DNA from 3 places in the Streptomyces kordofanensis genome. Region 1 is predicted to be linked to each of the others. Evidence: riboswitches for the same ligand, from Rfam matches in the RefSeq annotation. Region 1 holds a riboswitch; each other region holds the start of a gene.

Region 1 (4,931 bases):
CTGTTCACCCGCAACGTCTACCGGGACTTCCTGAAGCCGGACGCCACCCCGGAGCAGGAGACCAAGGTGTCCAAGCTCGTGTCGCTGCTGGTGAAGGTGGGGGCGCTCGTCTTCGTCCTGACGATGGACAAGACGGTCGCCATCAACTTCCAGCTCCTGGGCGGCATCTGGATCCTGCAGACCTTCCCGGCGCTGGTCGGCGGCCTGTTCACCCGCTGGTTCCACCGCTGGGCGCTGCTCGGCGGCTGGGCGGTCGGCATGGTGTACGGCACGTGGACCGCGTACAACGTGGCGGGTCCGACGCAGAAGCACTTCGGCGGCTCGGCGGCGGAGATCCCGGGCATCGGCGAGATCGGCTACGTCGGGCTCACCGCGTTCGTACTGAACCTGCTGGTCACGGTCGTCCTCACCGTCGTGCTGCGGACGGTCGGGGCGCCGGAGGGCGTCGACGAGACGGCGGCGTCCGACTACACCGCCGACACCGGCGACCCGGGCGTCACCCCCGAGCTGCCGAAGGTCGGAACGGGCCACTGAGGCGGGCCGCCCGGACCGCGGAGGGTCCCCGCACCCCGGTGCGGGGACCCTCCGCGCGTGCGTGAGGATGGGCGGATGAGACGCCGCCCCGCCCCGCAGCTCCTCGTCCTCGCCCTGCCGCTGCTCCTCAGCGCCTGCGGCACGTCCGCCGCCGGGGCGCGGACACCCGACCGGGCCGTCCTGGAAGCCCGCGCCGCCGCCCTGCGGACCCGGCCCGAGCACGTGTACGTCACGCGGGCCGACGGCTTCGACCTGGCCGAGCAGTCCGTGGGCGTCCTCGGCGACGACGGGTTCTCCGCCTCGTACGTCGCGGAGGGCGGCCGCACGATCACCCTCTCCGTCGAGCGCGGCGGCGTGGACGCGGCGGGCTGCGCCCGGACGGCCGCGGGTGCGGGCGGCGCCCCCGGGGGCACGCCCTGCGAGAGGGACGGCGCCGGCTGGTACCTGGCCGCGGAGCACGGCCACGCGTACCTGCGCTTCGAGAACGGGCTGCGCATCCGGGTCGGCGCCGACCGCGCCGTGGACCGCGGCACCCTGCGGGGCGCCGCCGAACGCGCCCGCCGCGCTTCGGACGAGGAGCTGGACGCCGTCCTGCCCGACCTCGCCCCCGGCCGGCCCGTCGACCGCGGCGACCTGCCTCCCGAGAGCGACGGCGCCCCGCGGAACGACGTGGGAACGAGCGGCTGATCGGGCACACTGAGGGCCATGGACGCCGCCACGACCCAGCCCTCCGTACCGCCTCCCGCGCCGCCCGCCGCCGGCTTCACCATCCGCCCGGTGCGTCCCGCCGAGCACGCCGCCCTGGGCGAGATCAGCGCCCGCGCCTACCTCGACGACCGCCTGCTGACCCACGGGGCCGACGACCCGTACCTCGACGTGCTGCGCGACGTGCCCCGCCGGGCCGCCGAGGCCGAGGTGCTCGTCGCCGCCGATCCGGACGGCGCCCTCCTCGGCGGCGTCACGTTCGTCCCGTCCGGCGGCACCCCGTGGGCGGACATCGCGGGCCCGGACGAGGCCGAGTTCCGGGTGCTCGCCGTGGACGGCGCGGCGCGCGGGCGGGGCGTGGGCGAGGCGCTCGTGCAGGCGTGCGCGGAACGGGCGCGCGCCCGCGAAGGGTGCGTACGGCTCGTGCTGTCGGTCGTGCCGGAGGCCGTCGCCGCCCGGCGGCTGTACGACCGGATGGGCTTCGCCAGGGCCCCGCACCGGGACTGGGAGCCCCTGCCCGGGCTGCCCCTCCACGTGTACGAGCTGACACTCTGACACAACATGTGGGGGGTGCCGTATCCGACTCCCCCCACATGTATGCTCGTCCTCGCTGTCGCAGCAGGGGAATCCGGTGTGAGTCCGGAACTGTCCCGCAACGGTGTACCGGTGTGCCCTTCGCGTACCCGCGAGTCCGACGACCTGCCGGCAGCGCGCCCGGACCGTCCGGCCCGGGTGCCCAGACGTCCGGGCCTCGCGGAGTGGGCCGGTGGACGCGGTCACGCACGCCCCCGTGCCCAGGGGGCACGGCGCGCCCGCTCGCCGCCGCCCCGCGCGGGGCCCCGAGCCGAGCGAGGGAGAGCCTCCACGTGACCATCGCGCCAGCGGATCCGGCCTCAGCCACCGAAGCCGACGCTCCCGGGACCGCGCTGCTGCGGACCCTGACCGACCTCACCGCGGACCTCCCCGACACCGACCCCGGCCGGGTCGCCGCCGCGGCCCTGCGGGGCCGGCACGCCGGGTCGGACGAGGCCGAGCTCCGGGAGCTCGCCACCGAGGCGGCCGCCGGCCTGATCGCCGAGGACCCGGCGTACTCGCGGCTCGCCGCCCGGCTGCTGGCGCGCACGATCACCGACGAGGCCGCCGGCCAGGGCGCGGTGACGTTCTCGGCCTCGGTCGCCACCGGTCACCGCGAGGGGCTCGTCGCCGACCGGACCGCCGGCCTCGTCGCCCGCCACGCCGCACGGCTCGACGCGATGGTCGACCCGGAGGCCGACGACCGCTTCGGCTACTTCGGCCTGCGCACCCTGTACTCGCGCTACCTGCTGCGCCACCCGATCACCCGCAAGGTCGTCGAGACCCCGCAGCAGTTCCTGCTCCGCGTCGCCTGCGGCCTGGCCGAGGACGACTCGGAGCGCGCGCTCGGCGAGGTGGAGGCGCTGTACGGGCTGATGAGCCGCCTCGACTACCTGCCCTCCTCCCCCACCCTCTTCAACTCGGGCACCAGCCACCCGCAGATGTCCTCCTGCTACCTGCTGGACTCCCCGCGGGACGAGCTGGACTCCATCTACGACCGCTACCACCAGGTGGCACGGCTGTCGAAGCACGCGGGCGGCATCGGCCTGTCGTACTCCCGCATCCGCGCCCGGGGTTCGCTCATCCGCGGCACCAACGGCCACTCCAACGGCATCGTGCCGTTCCTGAAGACGCTCGACGCCTCGGTCGCCGCCGTCAACCAGGGCGGCCGCCGCAAGGGCGCCGCCGCGGTGTACCTGGAGACCTGGCACGCCGACGTCGAGGAGTTCCTGGAGCTGCGCGACAACACCGGCGAGGACGCCCGCCGCACCCACAACCTGAACCTGGCGCACTGGGTCCCGGACGAGTTCATGCGCCGGGTCGCCGGCGACGCCGAGTGGTCGCTGTTCTCCCCGTCGGACGTGCCCGAGCTGGTCGACCTGTGGGGCGAGGAGTTCGACGCCGCGTACCGGGCCGCCGAGGCCAGGGGCCTGGCCCGCAGGACCATGCCGGCCCGCGACCTGTACGGCCGGATGATGCGGACCCTCGCGCAGACCGGCAACGGCTGGATGACGTTCAAGGACGCCGCCAACCGCACCGCCAACCAGACCGCCGAGCCGGGCCGCACGGTCCACTCCTCGAACCTGTGCACCGAGATCCTGGAGGTGACGGACGACGGGGAGACCGCCGTGTGCAACCTCGGCTCGGTGAACCTGGGCGCGTTCGTCGCCGGCGACGGCATCGACTGGGAGCGGCTGGACGAGACCGTCCGCACCGCGGTGACCTTCCTCGACCGGGTCGTCGACGTCAACTTCTACCCGACCGAGCAGGCCGCCCGGTCCAACACCCGCTGGCGCCCGGTGGGCCTGGGCGCGATGGGCCTGCAGGACGTCTTCTTCAAGCTGCGGCTGCCGTTCGACTCGCCCGGGGCGCGCGCCCTGTCCACCCGGATCGCCGAGCGGATCATGCTCGCCGCCTACGAGACCTCCGCCGACCTGGCCGAGCGCAACGGCCGGCTGCCCGCCTGGGACGAGACCCGCACCGCGCGCGGCGTGCTCCACCCGGACCACTACGACGTGGAGCCGGCCTGGCCGGAGCGGTGGGCGGCGCTGCGCGAGCGGATCGCCTCCGTCGGCCTGCGCAACTCGCTGCTCCTGGCGATCGCGCCGACCGCGACGATCGCGTCCATCGCGGGCGTCTACGAGTGCATCGAACCGCAGGTGTCCAACCTGTTCAAGCGCGAGACGCTCTCGGGGGAGTTCCTCCAGGTCAACTCCTACCTGGTGGACGACCTGAAGAGGCTCGGCGTGTGGGACGCGCAGACCCGCGAGGCGCTGCGCGAGGCCAACGGCTCGGTGCAGGGCCTCACCTGGGTTCCGGCCGAGGTGCGCGAGCTGTACCGCACCGCGTGGGAGATCCCGCAGCGCGGTCTGATCGACATGGCCGCCGCCCGGACGCCGTTCCTGGACCAGTCGCAGTCGCTGAACCTGTTCCTGGAGACGCCGACCATCGGCAAGCTGTCGTCGATGTACGCGTACGCCTGGAAGCAGGGCCTGAAGACGACGTACTACCTGCGCTCCCGCCCGGCGACGCGCATCGCCCGCGCCGCGTCGGCGACCCCCTGCCCGCCCCGCAGGCCTCCGAGCCCGACGCCGTGGCCTGCTCCCTTGAGAACCCCGAGTCCTGCGAGGCCTGCCAGTGACGAGCCCCACCCGCACCCCCCGCCCCTCGTCGACGGCGCCGCACGCCGGCAGGGCCAACCTGCTCGACCCGGGCTTCGAGCTCACGCTGCGGCCGATGCGCTACCCGGACTTCTACGAGCGGTACCGGGACGCCATCAGGAACACCTGGACCGTCGAGGAGGTCGACCTCCACTCGGACGTGGCGGACCTGGCGAAGCTGACCCCCGGCGAACAGCACCTGATCGGACGGCTCGTGGCGTTCTTCGCGACGGGCGACTCGATCGTCGCGAACAACCTGGTGCTGACGCTGTACAAGCACATCAACTCGCCCGAGGCCCGGCTGTACCTCTCCCGCCAGCTCTTCGAGGAGGCCGTGCACGTCCAGTTCTACCTGACGCTGCTCGACACCTACCTGCCCGACCCGGACGACCGGACCGCCGCGTTCGCCGCCGTCGAGAACATCCCCTCCATCCGCGAGAAGGCCGCGTTCTGCTTCCG
Region 2 (4,931 bases), 1.1 Mb from region 1:
GCGTTCTTGCCGGGCAGCCACTCCAGGTTGCCGTGCTTGCCGAGGTGGACCATGGCGTCGGCGCCGAAGCCGCCGTCCGACGCGGGGGGTGGCGATCCAGCGGTAGGCGGCCAGGTAGTGGTGGGAGGGCGGCAGATCCGGGTCGTGGTAGATCGCGATCGGGTTCTCGCCGAAGCCGCGCGGCGGCTGGATGAGGATCAGCAGGTTCCCGCGGCGCAGCGCGGCGAGGACGATGTCGCCCTCGGGATTGCGGGACCGGTCGACGAACATCTCGCCGGGCGGCGGGCCCCAGTGCTCCTCGACGGCCGAGCGCAGCTCCTCCGGCAGGGTCGCGAACCAGCGCCGGTAGTCGGCGGCCGGGATGCGGACCGGGTTGCGGGCGAGCTGCTCCTCGGTGAGCCAGTCCTGGTCGTGGCCGCCGGCCTCGATGAGGGCGTAGATCAGCTCGTCGCCGTCGCCGGACGCGAGGCCCGGCACGTCCTCGCCGCCGAAGTCGTACCCCTCCTCCCGCAGCCGGCGCAGCAGGGCGACGGCGGAGGCGGGCGTGTCGAGGCCGACGGCGTTGCCGATGCGGGAGTGCTTCGTCGGGTACGCGGAGAGGACCAGCGCCAGGCGCTTCTCGGCGTTCGGGATGTGCCGCAGCCGGGCGTGGCGGACAGCGATCCCGGCGACGCGGGCCGCGCGCTCGGGGTCGGGGACGTACGCGGGCAGGCCGTCCTCGTCGATCTCCTTGAAGGAGAACGGGACGGTGATGAGCCGGCCGTCGAACTCCGGGACGGCGACCTGGCTGGCCGCGTCGAGCGGGGAGAGGCCCTCGTCGTTCTCCTCCCAGTCGGCGCGCGACCCGGTGAGGCACAGTGCCTGGAGGACGGGCACGTCGAGCGAGGCGAGCGCACCCGCGTCCCACGCCTCCTCGTCGCCGCCGGCCTGGGCCTCGGCGGGCTTGGTGCCGCCGGCGGCGAGGACGGTGGTGACGACGGCGTCGGCGCCGCGCAGCCGGTCCAGCAGCTCCGGCTCGGGGGCGCGCAGGGAGGCGACGTACAGCGGGAGTGCGCGACCGCCGGCGTCCTCGACGGCGTCGCAGAGGGCGCCGACGAAGGCGGTGTTGCCGCTCATGTGGTGGGCGCGGTAGTAGAGCACGGCGACGGTCGGGCCGTCGGTGGTGCGGGGGGTGCGCTCCAGGGGGCCCCAGGTGGGGGCGGCGGCCGGCGGGTCGAAGCCGTGGCCGGTGAGCAGGACCGTGTCGGACAGGAAGCGGGCGAGCTGCTCCAGGTTGTCCGGGCCGCCGTGGGCGAGGTAGGCGTGCGCCTCGGTGGCGACGCCGATGGGGACGGTGGACGCCTCCATCAGCTGGGCGTCGGGCGCCTGCTCGCCGGTCAGGAAGACGACGGGGCGTTCCTGGGCGCGGAGCAGGTCGATGCCCTCCTCCCAGGCGCGCAGCCCGCCGAGGAGGCGTACGACGACGAGGTCGGCGCCGTCGAGGAGGTCGGGCAGCTCGTCGATGGGGAGGCGTGCGGGGTTGGCGAACCGGTACTCGACCGGGCCGCCGGCCGCGCGGGCGCTCAGCAGGTCGGTGTCGGAGTGCGAGAGCAGCAGGATCACGGCGTGCCGGGCCTTCCTCGGGGTGTCCTCGCCCCGGGTGGTCGTGGGTGGCGGGAGTTCCTGACTCGCGGGACCGGGGAGGCCCTGCTCACAGTGGCGGGACCGCGCCGGACTCGCACCGGGCTTCCTCCCTAGGGTCCTGGGACCCTGTGCCGTCTGCATAGTAGAGGCTGCGCGTATGCTCGCCGCCATGCCGCCCAGCCGCTCAAAGCCCCGGAACGGGGGCGAAACCCACATACGGGACCGTGTCCGCGACCGCGCCGACGCGTGCCCCGGTGCGCTGCGGCTGCACCGCGCGGACGACGGCGGGCTGGCCCGGTTGCGGCTTCCGACCGGGGTCCTGACACCTCGGCAGGCGGATGCCCTGGCCGATGCGGCGGACCGGTTGGGCGACGGCCGGATCGGGATCACCTCACGCGGCAACATCGACCTGCGCGGCCTGCCCGACGACTGCGGGTCCACCCTCGCGGACCTGCTCGGCGAGGCGGGGCTGCTGCCGTCGGCGGCGCACGAACGGGTGCGGAACGTGGTCGTCTCGCCCCTGTGCGGACTGGACGGACGGGCACTCGGGGACGCCCTGGCGTGGGCGCGGGAACTGGACGCGCTGCTGTGCGCGCACACCTGGACGACGGGTCTGTCCGGGCGCTTCCTCTTCGCCGTGGACGACGGGCGCGGGGACGTGGTCGGGCTGGGCGGCGATGTGACGTTGCTCGCAGAGTCGGGGGGCCGCGCTCTGGTACGGATCGGGGGCCTGGCGTGGCGGGTGGCCGCACAGGACGCCCCGCCGGCCGCGCTGGCCGCCGCGGAGGCGTTCCTGACGGTGGCCCGGGAGTCGGGCACGGGTGCCTGGCGCGTGGCCGACCTGCCCGGCGGCCGCTTCGTGGAGGCCGCCGTGACGGAGCGTCTGGCCGGTGCCGGGGTGGCCGCGTCACCGGCCCGGGCGGATGCGCCGCCGGTGGCCGCACCGCCGGAGCCCGGCCTGGTCGGCGACCGCGCCGTGTCGGTCGCGGCGCCCCTGGGGCGGGTCTCCAGCGGGCAGCTCCGCGCCCTCGCGGCGGAGCCCGCCGGCGAGGTGCGGGTGACCCCGTGGCGGGGCTTCGTCGTGGCGGGCCTGCCCGGCCGCGCTGCGGCGGAGGAGCGGCTCGCGGCCCTGCACGACGCCGGGTACCTCACCCGTCCCGGCTCGCCCTGGCTGGCGGTCACCGCCTGCACGGGGCGGCCGGGCTGCGGCAAGGCGCTGGCCGACGTACGGGCGGACGCCCGGCCGCTGGACGACGCGGCGCTCCGGGGGCTGCCCGCACACTGGTCCGGATGCGACCGGCGGTGCGGTCACCCGCAGGGCGACTGGGTGGACGTCCTGGCCACCGGCGACGGCGCGTACGGCATCACCGTACGGACCGCGCGACGAGACAACGACGACGCACAGGCACAGAGATGAGCGGGAGCACAGTGTTCGACTACGAGAAGGACGGCGCGGAGATCTACCGCCAGTCCTTTGCCACGATCCGCGCCGAAGCGGATCTCGCGGGGCTGCCCGACGACGTCAGCCGGGTCGCCGTGCGGATGATCCACGCCTGCGGCATGGTCGACCTCGTCCGCGACCTCGCCTACACGCCGGAGGCCGTCTCCCGCGCCCGCGCCGCGCTCCGCTCCGGCGCGCCGATCCTGTGCGACGCGCAGATGGTCGCCAGCGGTGTCACCCGCAAGCGGCTCCCCGCCGACAACGAGGTGGTCTGCACCCTCTCGGACCCCTCCGTCCCGGATCTCGCCGCCGAGCTGGGCACGACCCGCAGCGCGGCGGCCCTGGAGTTGTGGCGCGACCGCATGGAGGGCTCGGTCGTGGCGATCGGGAACGCTCCCACCGCCCTGTTCCGGCTGCTGGAGATGGTCCGCGACGGCGCTCCCCGCCCGGCCGCGGTGCTCGGCATACCGGTCGGGTTCATCGGCGCCGCCGAGTCCAAGGACGCCCTGGCGGCCTCGGACCTCGACCACATCGTCGTACGGGGCCGGCGCGGCGGCAGCGCCATGGCGGCCGCGGCGGTCAACGCGATCGCGAGCGAGGCGGAATGAGCGCGCACGTTTCACGTGAAACCTCCGCCGGGACGGGCACGGGGGCCGGCGGCACCGGAAAGCTGTACGGCGTCGGTCTCGGCCCCGGCGACCCGTCGCTGATGACCCTGCGCGCGGTGGAGGTCATCGCCCGGGCCGACGTCGTCGCGTACCACTGCGCTCGCCACGGCCGGTCCATCGCCCGGTCCATCGCGGCGGAGCACATCCGTGAGGACCACGTCGAGGAGCGGTTGACGTACCCGCTCACGGTGGAGACGACGGACCACCCCGGCGGCTACCGGGGCGCGCTGGACGACTTCTACGAGGAGGCGTCGGCACGGCTCGCCGCGCACCTCGACGCGGGCCGGACGGTGGCGGTGCTCGCCGAGGGCGACCCGCTGTTCTACGGCTCCTACCAGCACATGCACAAACGCCTCGCGCACCGCTACGAGACCGAGGTCGTCCCCGGCGTCACCTCCGTCAGCGCCGCCGCGGCGACCATCGGCAAGCCGCTGGTGGAGGCCGAGGAGGTCCTGACGATCGTTCCGGGAACGCTGCCCGAGGACGAACTGACGGCCCGCCTCGCGGCGACCGACTCGGCGGTGGTGATGAAGCTGGGCCGGACCTTTCCGGCGGTGCGCCGCGCCCTGGAGCGTACGGACCGGCTCGCGGACGCCCACTACGTGGAGCGCGCCACCATGGAGGGCCGGCGCACGGCGGCGCTCGCGGACGTGGACCCCGCCTCGGTGCCGTACTTCTCGGTGGCGGTGCTGCCGTCCCGCGTCGACACGGGTCCGGCCGAGCCCGAGCGGGGCGAGGTGGTCGTCGTCGGCACCGGCCCGGCGGGGCCGCAGTGGCTGACGCCGGAGAGCCGCGGCGCGCTCGCCTCGGCGACCGACCTGGTGGGCTACACGACGTACCTGGACCGGGTGCCGGTGCGGCCGGGCCAGCGACGGCACGGGTCCGACAACAAGGTGGAGTCGGAGCGGGCCGAGTTCGCCCTGGACCTGGCGCGCCGCGGACGGCGCGTGGCGGTCGTGTCGGGCGGTGACCCGGGGGTCTTCGCCATGGCGACGGCGGTCCTGGAGGCCGCGTCGCAGGAGGAGTACGCGGACGTGCCGGTGCGCGTCCTGCCGGGTGTGACCGCGGCCAACGCGGCCGCGGCCAGGGCGGGTGCGCCGCTGGGACACGACTACGCCACGATCTCCCTGTCGGACCGGCTCAAGCCGTGGGAGGTCATCGCCGGGCGCCTGCGCGCGGCGGCCGCCGCCGACCTGGTG
Region 3 (4,931 bases), 3.7 Mb from region 1:
AGCCCGTCAAGGACCGCCAGCAACCGCTCCTGCCCGTGCGGGTCGAGCCCCGCCGTCGGCTCGTCCAGGATCAGCACCCTCGGCCGCATCGCCACGGCGCCCGCGATGGCCGCCCGCTTCCGCTGCCCGTACGACAGCAGGTGCGTCGGCCGGTCCTCCAGCGCCGCGATGTCCAGCGCCTCCAGCGCCGCCCGCACCCGGGCGCGCACCTCGTCCTCGGGCAGCCCCAGGTTCATCGGCCCGAACGACACGTCCTGCCCCACCGACGCCGCGAACAGCTGGTCGTCGGGGTCCTGCACCACCAGCTGCACCGTCGTGCGCAGCCGCGTCAGGCCCTTCCGGTCGTACGCCACGTCCTCGCCGGCGACCCGCAGCCGCCCGCTCCCGCACCGCAGCCCGCCGCTGAGGAGGCGCAGCAGCGTCGTCTTGCCGCCGCCGTTGCGGCCCAGCACGGCCAGCGAGCGCCCCTCCGGCACGGCGAAGTCGACCCCCGACAGCACGGCGGGCCCGTCCTCGTAGGCGAATCCCGCGCCGACCAGCTCCACCACGGCGGGTCCCGGCATCACAGCGACCTTTCCAGTACGAGGGTGAGGGCGACCAGCGCCGCCAGCAGCGCCGCCGTCGCGGCGAGGAAGCGGCGGTCCACCCGCGCGTCGGGCACCAGCACCCGCAGCGTGCCGTCGTAACCGCGCCCCGCCAGCCCCGCCTGCAGCCGCGCCGCGCGGTCGAAGGCCCGTACGAACGCCGTCGCGCCCAGACCCGCGGCCGACCGCCACGCCGCGGCGCGGCTCATCGTCCCGAGCCGCGCCGCCTGCGCCTGCCGGATCCGCGCCACCGCGTCCAGCAGCAGGAAGCCGATCCGGTACATCACCAGTGCGACGTCCACCACCGGCGCCGGCACCCCGGCCCGTACGAGCCGGGGCAGCACGTCCGACACGGGCGTGGTGAACGCGAACACCAGCAGCCCCAGCGACGCCGCCGACGTGCGCAGCAGCAGCCGGCCGGCGTGCGCCGGGCCTCCCGGAGCCAGGGCCACCAGCCCGTCCGGACCACCGACCTGCAGCAGCAGCGGCACGGCCCCCGTCACGCAGAACCCGAGCGGCAGCCGCCAGGCCCGCCACAGCCGGCGCGGCGCCACCCCGGCCGGGCCCAGCAGCACCGCCACCGCCGCCGCCGTCACCAGGACGGCGCCCGGCCACGGCGGCAGGGACACCGCGCACAGGGTCAGTCCGAAACCGAGCGCGGCCTTCTCGGCCGGATGGCGGCGGCGCCAGCGACTGCCGTGCGCCGCCGCGTCGATGGGCAGCACCCGGGCTACTCCCCGGCCACTGCGGGCCCGTCGGCCCGGGTGTCGGCCCCGGCGTCCGCCGCGGCACCGGCCCGGGCACGCTCCTCGCCCTGCCGCCGGCCGCGCCGAAGCCCGAAGTAGTACGCCAGCACCCCCGCGCCGAGCGCCGCCTGCAGCGCGAACAGCGCCGACTCGACCTCCCCGGAGGGCGGTTCGTACAGCGGGGTGAACCACGGCTCGTAGTCGGGGGCGATCTCCGTGATCGCCGTCTCGGCCTGCGCGTCGGCACCCGCGAACGGCTCCTCCTTCCCCTCGCCGAGCCCCAGTGCCAGCGGCAGCACGGCCAGCGCCGCGACCGCCAGCAGAAGCAGGAGGTTGATCCTCGCGTTGCGGCTCATCGGACCGCCGCCCCCTTCGCCGCACCCGCCGCCGGGAGCACCCCGAGCCGCGCCAGCTCGCCCTTGCTGGACTGCCGCAGCAGCCGCACGACCAGTACGGTCAGCAGCCCCTCGCTGACCGCGAGCGGCACCTGCGTCAGCGCGAAGATCCCCCGAACTTCGCGAGCGCCCCCGCGAAGCCGCTGCCCGGGTCGGGGAAGGCCAGCGCCAGCTGCGCGCTCGTCACGCAGTACGTGGACAGGTCGGCGACGAACGCGCCGGAGAACACGGCCGCCGTCAGCGGCGCGCCGGACCGGCGCAGCAGCCGGTACGCCGCGTACCCCGCCCACGGCCCGGCGACCGCCATCGAGAAGACGTTCGCGCCCAGCGTCGTGAGCCCGCCGTGCGCCAGCAGCAGCGCCTGGAACAGCAGCGTGATCGTGCCGAGCACCGCCATGACCGGCGGCCGGAACAGGACGGCGCCCAGCCCCGTACCGGTGGGATGGGAGCAGCTGCCCGTCACGGACGGGATCTTCAGCGCCGACAGGACGAACGTGAACGCCCCGGACGCGCCGAGCAGGAGCGTCGACTCGGGGTTGGCCCGGACCTCGCGGGTCAGGGCCCGGACGCCGTGGACGACGAACGGAGCGGCCGCCAGCGTCCAGGCGACCGCGTGTTCCCGGGGCAGGAACCCCTCGGCGATATGCATGTGGGGAAGACCCTCTCCAGCACCTCGTGGATGGACAACGTGCCCTGGCCGGTCTCCTGGCTGACGGGTCCTACCGCCTCGGCTCCGCCTTCCCGGACGCCGCGGTCGCCCGCGGTGGTCCAGTGGCTTCCCCGCCTCCGCGGGGGATGGGGCCGGACTTCCCGATCACAGTGGCGAGGGCCGCACCGGCTCTGCACCGGTTTCCCGTACACCAAGGCCCTGCGACAGTAGTGCGTCGACCGGCCGCCCCACAACCACGCCCGGCCCGCCCCCGCGGTGGCCGCTCGCCTCCGGCGCCGCGCGCCCCGCCGCGGGCGACGGACCCGCCGCGCGTTTGCGGCGGGCCGCGGACGCGCGGCGGCCCGCCCGGGACCCGCGGCCCCGGGCGCGTACCCGATGTGGACGAGGGCCACGGCGTTCCCCCCTTCCGGGGCGGGCCGCCTCAGCGGACGTCGAGGACCTCGGCCACCGGCCTGCGCGGGGTGGCGGGGACCTCGGGACCGTAGCCGAGGCGGATCACGATCTGCGGGAAGGCCGCCTCCGACAGCGGGTCGCGCACGAGCCAGCGCAGCTCCGGCCACTCCAGGGCCTGCGAGTTGAGCGAGGTGGACAGCCCGTCCTGCGTCGCCTGGAGCAGTACGCGCTCCATGGCCTGGCCGGCCCGCAGCCAGTCCTCCGGACCGTCGCGGCGGGTGCCCAGCACGGCGAGGCAGGGCCGCGACTCGTAGACCGCCGGTGCGGGGTCCCGGTCCCGCCGGGCGCCGGGGAAGTCCCGTACGGGCGCCCGGCCGTCGTACCTGCGGGGGCCGAGCGCGTACGACGGGATCCCCTCCGGGGCGGTGTCGTCCCGGTCCGCCGTCCACCGCGCGATCTCCCCGCGCACCTCCGGCGAGAGCTCCTCCGCGCGCTCGGCGTCCCACACGGCGGTCAGCAGGTCCTGCACCCGCCAGTCGTCCGCGAGGTCCAGGTGCGCGCCCTCGGCCCGGGCGGCTCCGCGCAGCCCGTCGAGGATCGGCCCGGGCACGGCCTCCCCGCTGAACGGCTCCCGGCTGGTGCGCCTCCGGGGGACGGCCGGGCGCAGGTCGGCGACGGCGTCGCGGTCCGGCGCCGGCACGAAGGCGACCCGGGCCAGCAGCAGCGGGTCGTCCGGGTCCGGCCGCGTCCCGATCCGCGCCTCCCATCCGGCGTCCGCCGCGGCGACCCGCAGGTTGAACAGGGCGGCGCCGCACCCGAGGCGGAGCCCGCGCGCGGACGGGTCCGAACGGGGCATCGTGCGCGCCGGGTCCATCCGCAGGGTCAGCACCCCGCGCGCCCGTTCGTAGCGGAACCGCCACGGCTGGGCGTTGTGCATCGACGGTGCCAGTACGGCATCGGCCACCCAGGACGTCAGGGACGTCGCGTCGGGTGTAGGGGCGGTCATCGGACCCATCTCCCGGGTGCGGTCGGCCTTCGTACGGATGGCCCTCCCATCCGATCACCCCTCCAGCCTCCCCGCACGGCGGAGCGGCCCCACAGGGCCGAGCGGGCACCCTGGGAGGGCCGAACGGCCCGTCCCCGACACCCGGTTCCGGCGGGGCGCCGCACGCGGTGCCGGCCCCCGCCGGCGGGGGCCGGCGCGCCTCAGGCGCCCGGGGACTCCCGCGGCGGCCGCAGCAGGTACGCCCCGGCGAGTTCGAGGACCTCCGCCGTCGTGTAGCCGGGGTGGTCCGCCACGACGAAGTGGCGGCCGACGGCGAGCGCGAACGCCAGGGTGCTGCGCGCCTCGACCTCGTCGGGATCGGTGAGGAACGCCCCGAACACACCGCGCAGGAACCGCATGCGCTCGTCGTCGACGCGGCGCAGGCGCTCCGCCACGGCCCCGTCGCGGCGCGCCCAGAGCCGGACGGCGAGGTCGATCCGGTGCAGGTCCTCCGAGAAGGTGAGCTGCCCGACGCGCCGGAGGCGCTCGGCCGGCCCGCCCCCTCGGCGTCGACCCGGGCGAGGATCTCCCGGGTGCAGCGGCGCTCCCACACGTCGAGCATCTCGGCGAGCAGCGCGGGACGGCCGTCGAAGTAGCCGTAGAACCCGCCCTTCGTCACGCCGAGCCGGGCGGCGAGGGCCTCCACGCGGACCGCGTCGGGCCCGCCCTCGGCGAGGGCTTCGAGTCCCGCCTCGATCCAGCGGTCCCGGGGGGTGCGGGCGACGGCGGGAATCGGGCCACCTCCATGCGCTGCGGACGGGTTGTGTACGTTACCGTACAGAAGAAATGTACGGTGCCGTACACAACAGGGGCGGTCCCGCGCGGGCCGCGCCGGGGGAGGGATCCGACACGATGGCATCGGAAAGAAGACTGCTCCGCTGGGCGGGCGGGATCATGTGCGTGCTGGGGGCGGGCCACCTGGCCCTGCTGGTGCTCCTCGCCCGGGAGAGCGTGGCCGGCTGGGCGGAGCGCGGGGTGTGGGCGGCCGTCCCGCTCCTGGAGGGCGCAGGCGGGCCGACGGTGGAGTCCCTGCGCAACGAGGGCGCCTTCTGGGCCGGTCCGGGATCGTTCTCCGTACCCCTGGTCCTGCTGGGCTGC

Evidence for each region. Region 1 has a riboswitch for cobalamin ahead of LUW75_RS06385 (ribonucleoside-diphosphate reductase subunit alpha). Riboswitches for the same ligand answer to the same signal wherever they lie in the genome.
Region 2: linked by a shared signal. The riboswitch ahead of cobN (cobaltochelatase subunit CobN) and the one ahead of LUW75_RS06385 (ribonucleoside-diphosphate reductase subunit alpha) in region 1 are both predicted to bind cobalamin.
Region 3: linked by a shared signal. The riboswitch ahead of LUW75_RS23310 (energy-coupling factor ABC transporter permease) and the one ahead of LUW75_RS06385 (ribonucleoside-diphosphate reductase subunit alpha) in region 1 are both predicted to bind cobalamin.

What each region holds. Positions count from the first base shown of each region.
Region 1 covers NZ_CP094264.1:1,450,629-1,455,559, forward strand. The annotation lists gene mctP (monocarboxylate uptake permease MctP) at 1-534, shown strand, start outside; gene LUW75_RS06375 (hypothetical protein) at 610-1,221, shown strand; gene LUW75_RS06380 (GNAT family N-acetyltransferase) at 1,240-1,794, shown strand; cobalamin riboswitch at 1,833-1,960, shown strand; partial or broken gene LUW75_RS06385 (ribonucleoside-diphosphate reductase subunit alpha) at 2,106-4,453, shown strand; gene LUW75_RS06390 (ribonucleotide-diphosphate reductase subunit beta) at 4,450-4,931, shown strand, end outside.
Region 2 covers NZ_CP094264.1:2,571,153-2,576,083, forward strand. The annotation lists partial or broken gene cobN (cobaltochelatase subunit CobN) at 1-1,602, opposite strand, end outside; cobalamin riboswitch at 1,639-1,770, opposite strand; gene cobG (precorrin-3B synthase) at 1,781-3,040, shown strand; gene LUW75_RS11850 (precorrin-8X methylmutase) at 3,037-3,672, shown strand; gene LUW75_RS11855 (precorrin-2 C(20)-methyltransferase) at 3,669-4,931, shown strand, end outside.
Region 3 covers NZ_CP094264.1:5,123,147-5,128,077, forward strand. The annotation lists gene LUW75_RS23295 (energy-coupling factor ABC transporter ATP-binding protein) at 1-563, opposite strand, end outside; gene cbiQ (cobalt ECF transporter T component CbiQ) at 563-1,309, opposite strand; gene LUW75_RS23305 (energy-coupling factor ABC transporter substrate-binding protein) at 1,315-1,686, opposite strand; partial or broken gene LUW75_RS23310 (energy-coupling factor ABC transporter permease) at 1,683-2,374, opposite strand; cobalamin riboswitch at 2,404-2,605, opposite strand; gene LUW75_RS23315 (Acg family FMN-binding oxidoreductase) at 2,817-3,794, opposite strand; partial or broken gene LUW75_RS23320 (TetR/AcrR family transcriptional regulator) at 3,995-4,530, opposite strand; gene LUW75_RS23325 (DUF6463 family protein) at 4,686-4,931, shown strand, end outside.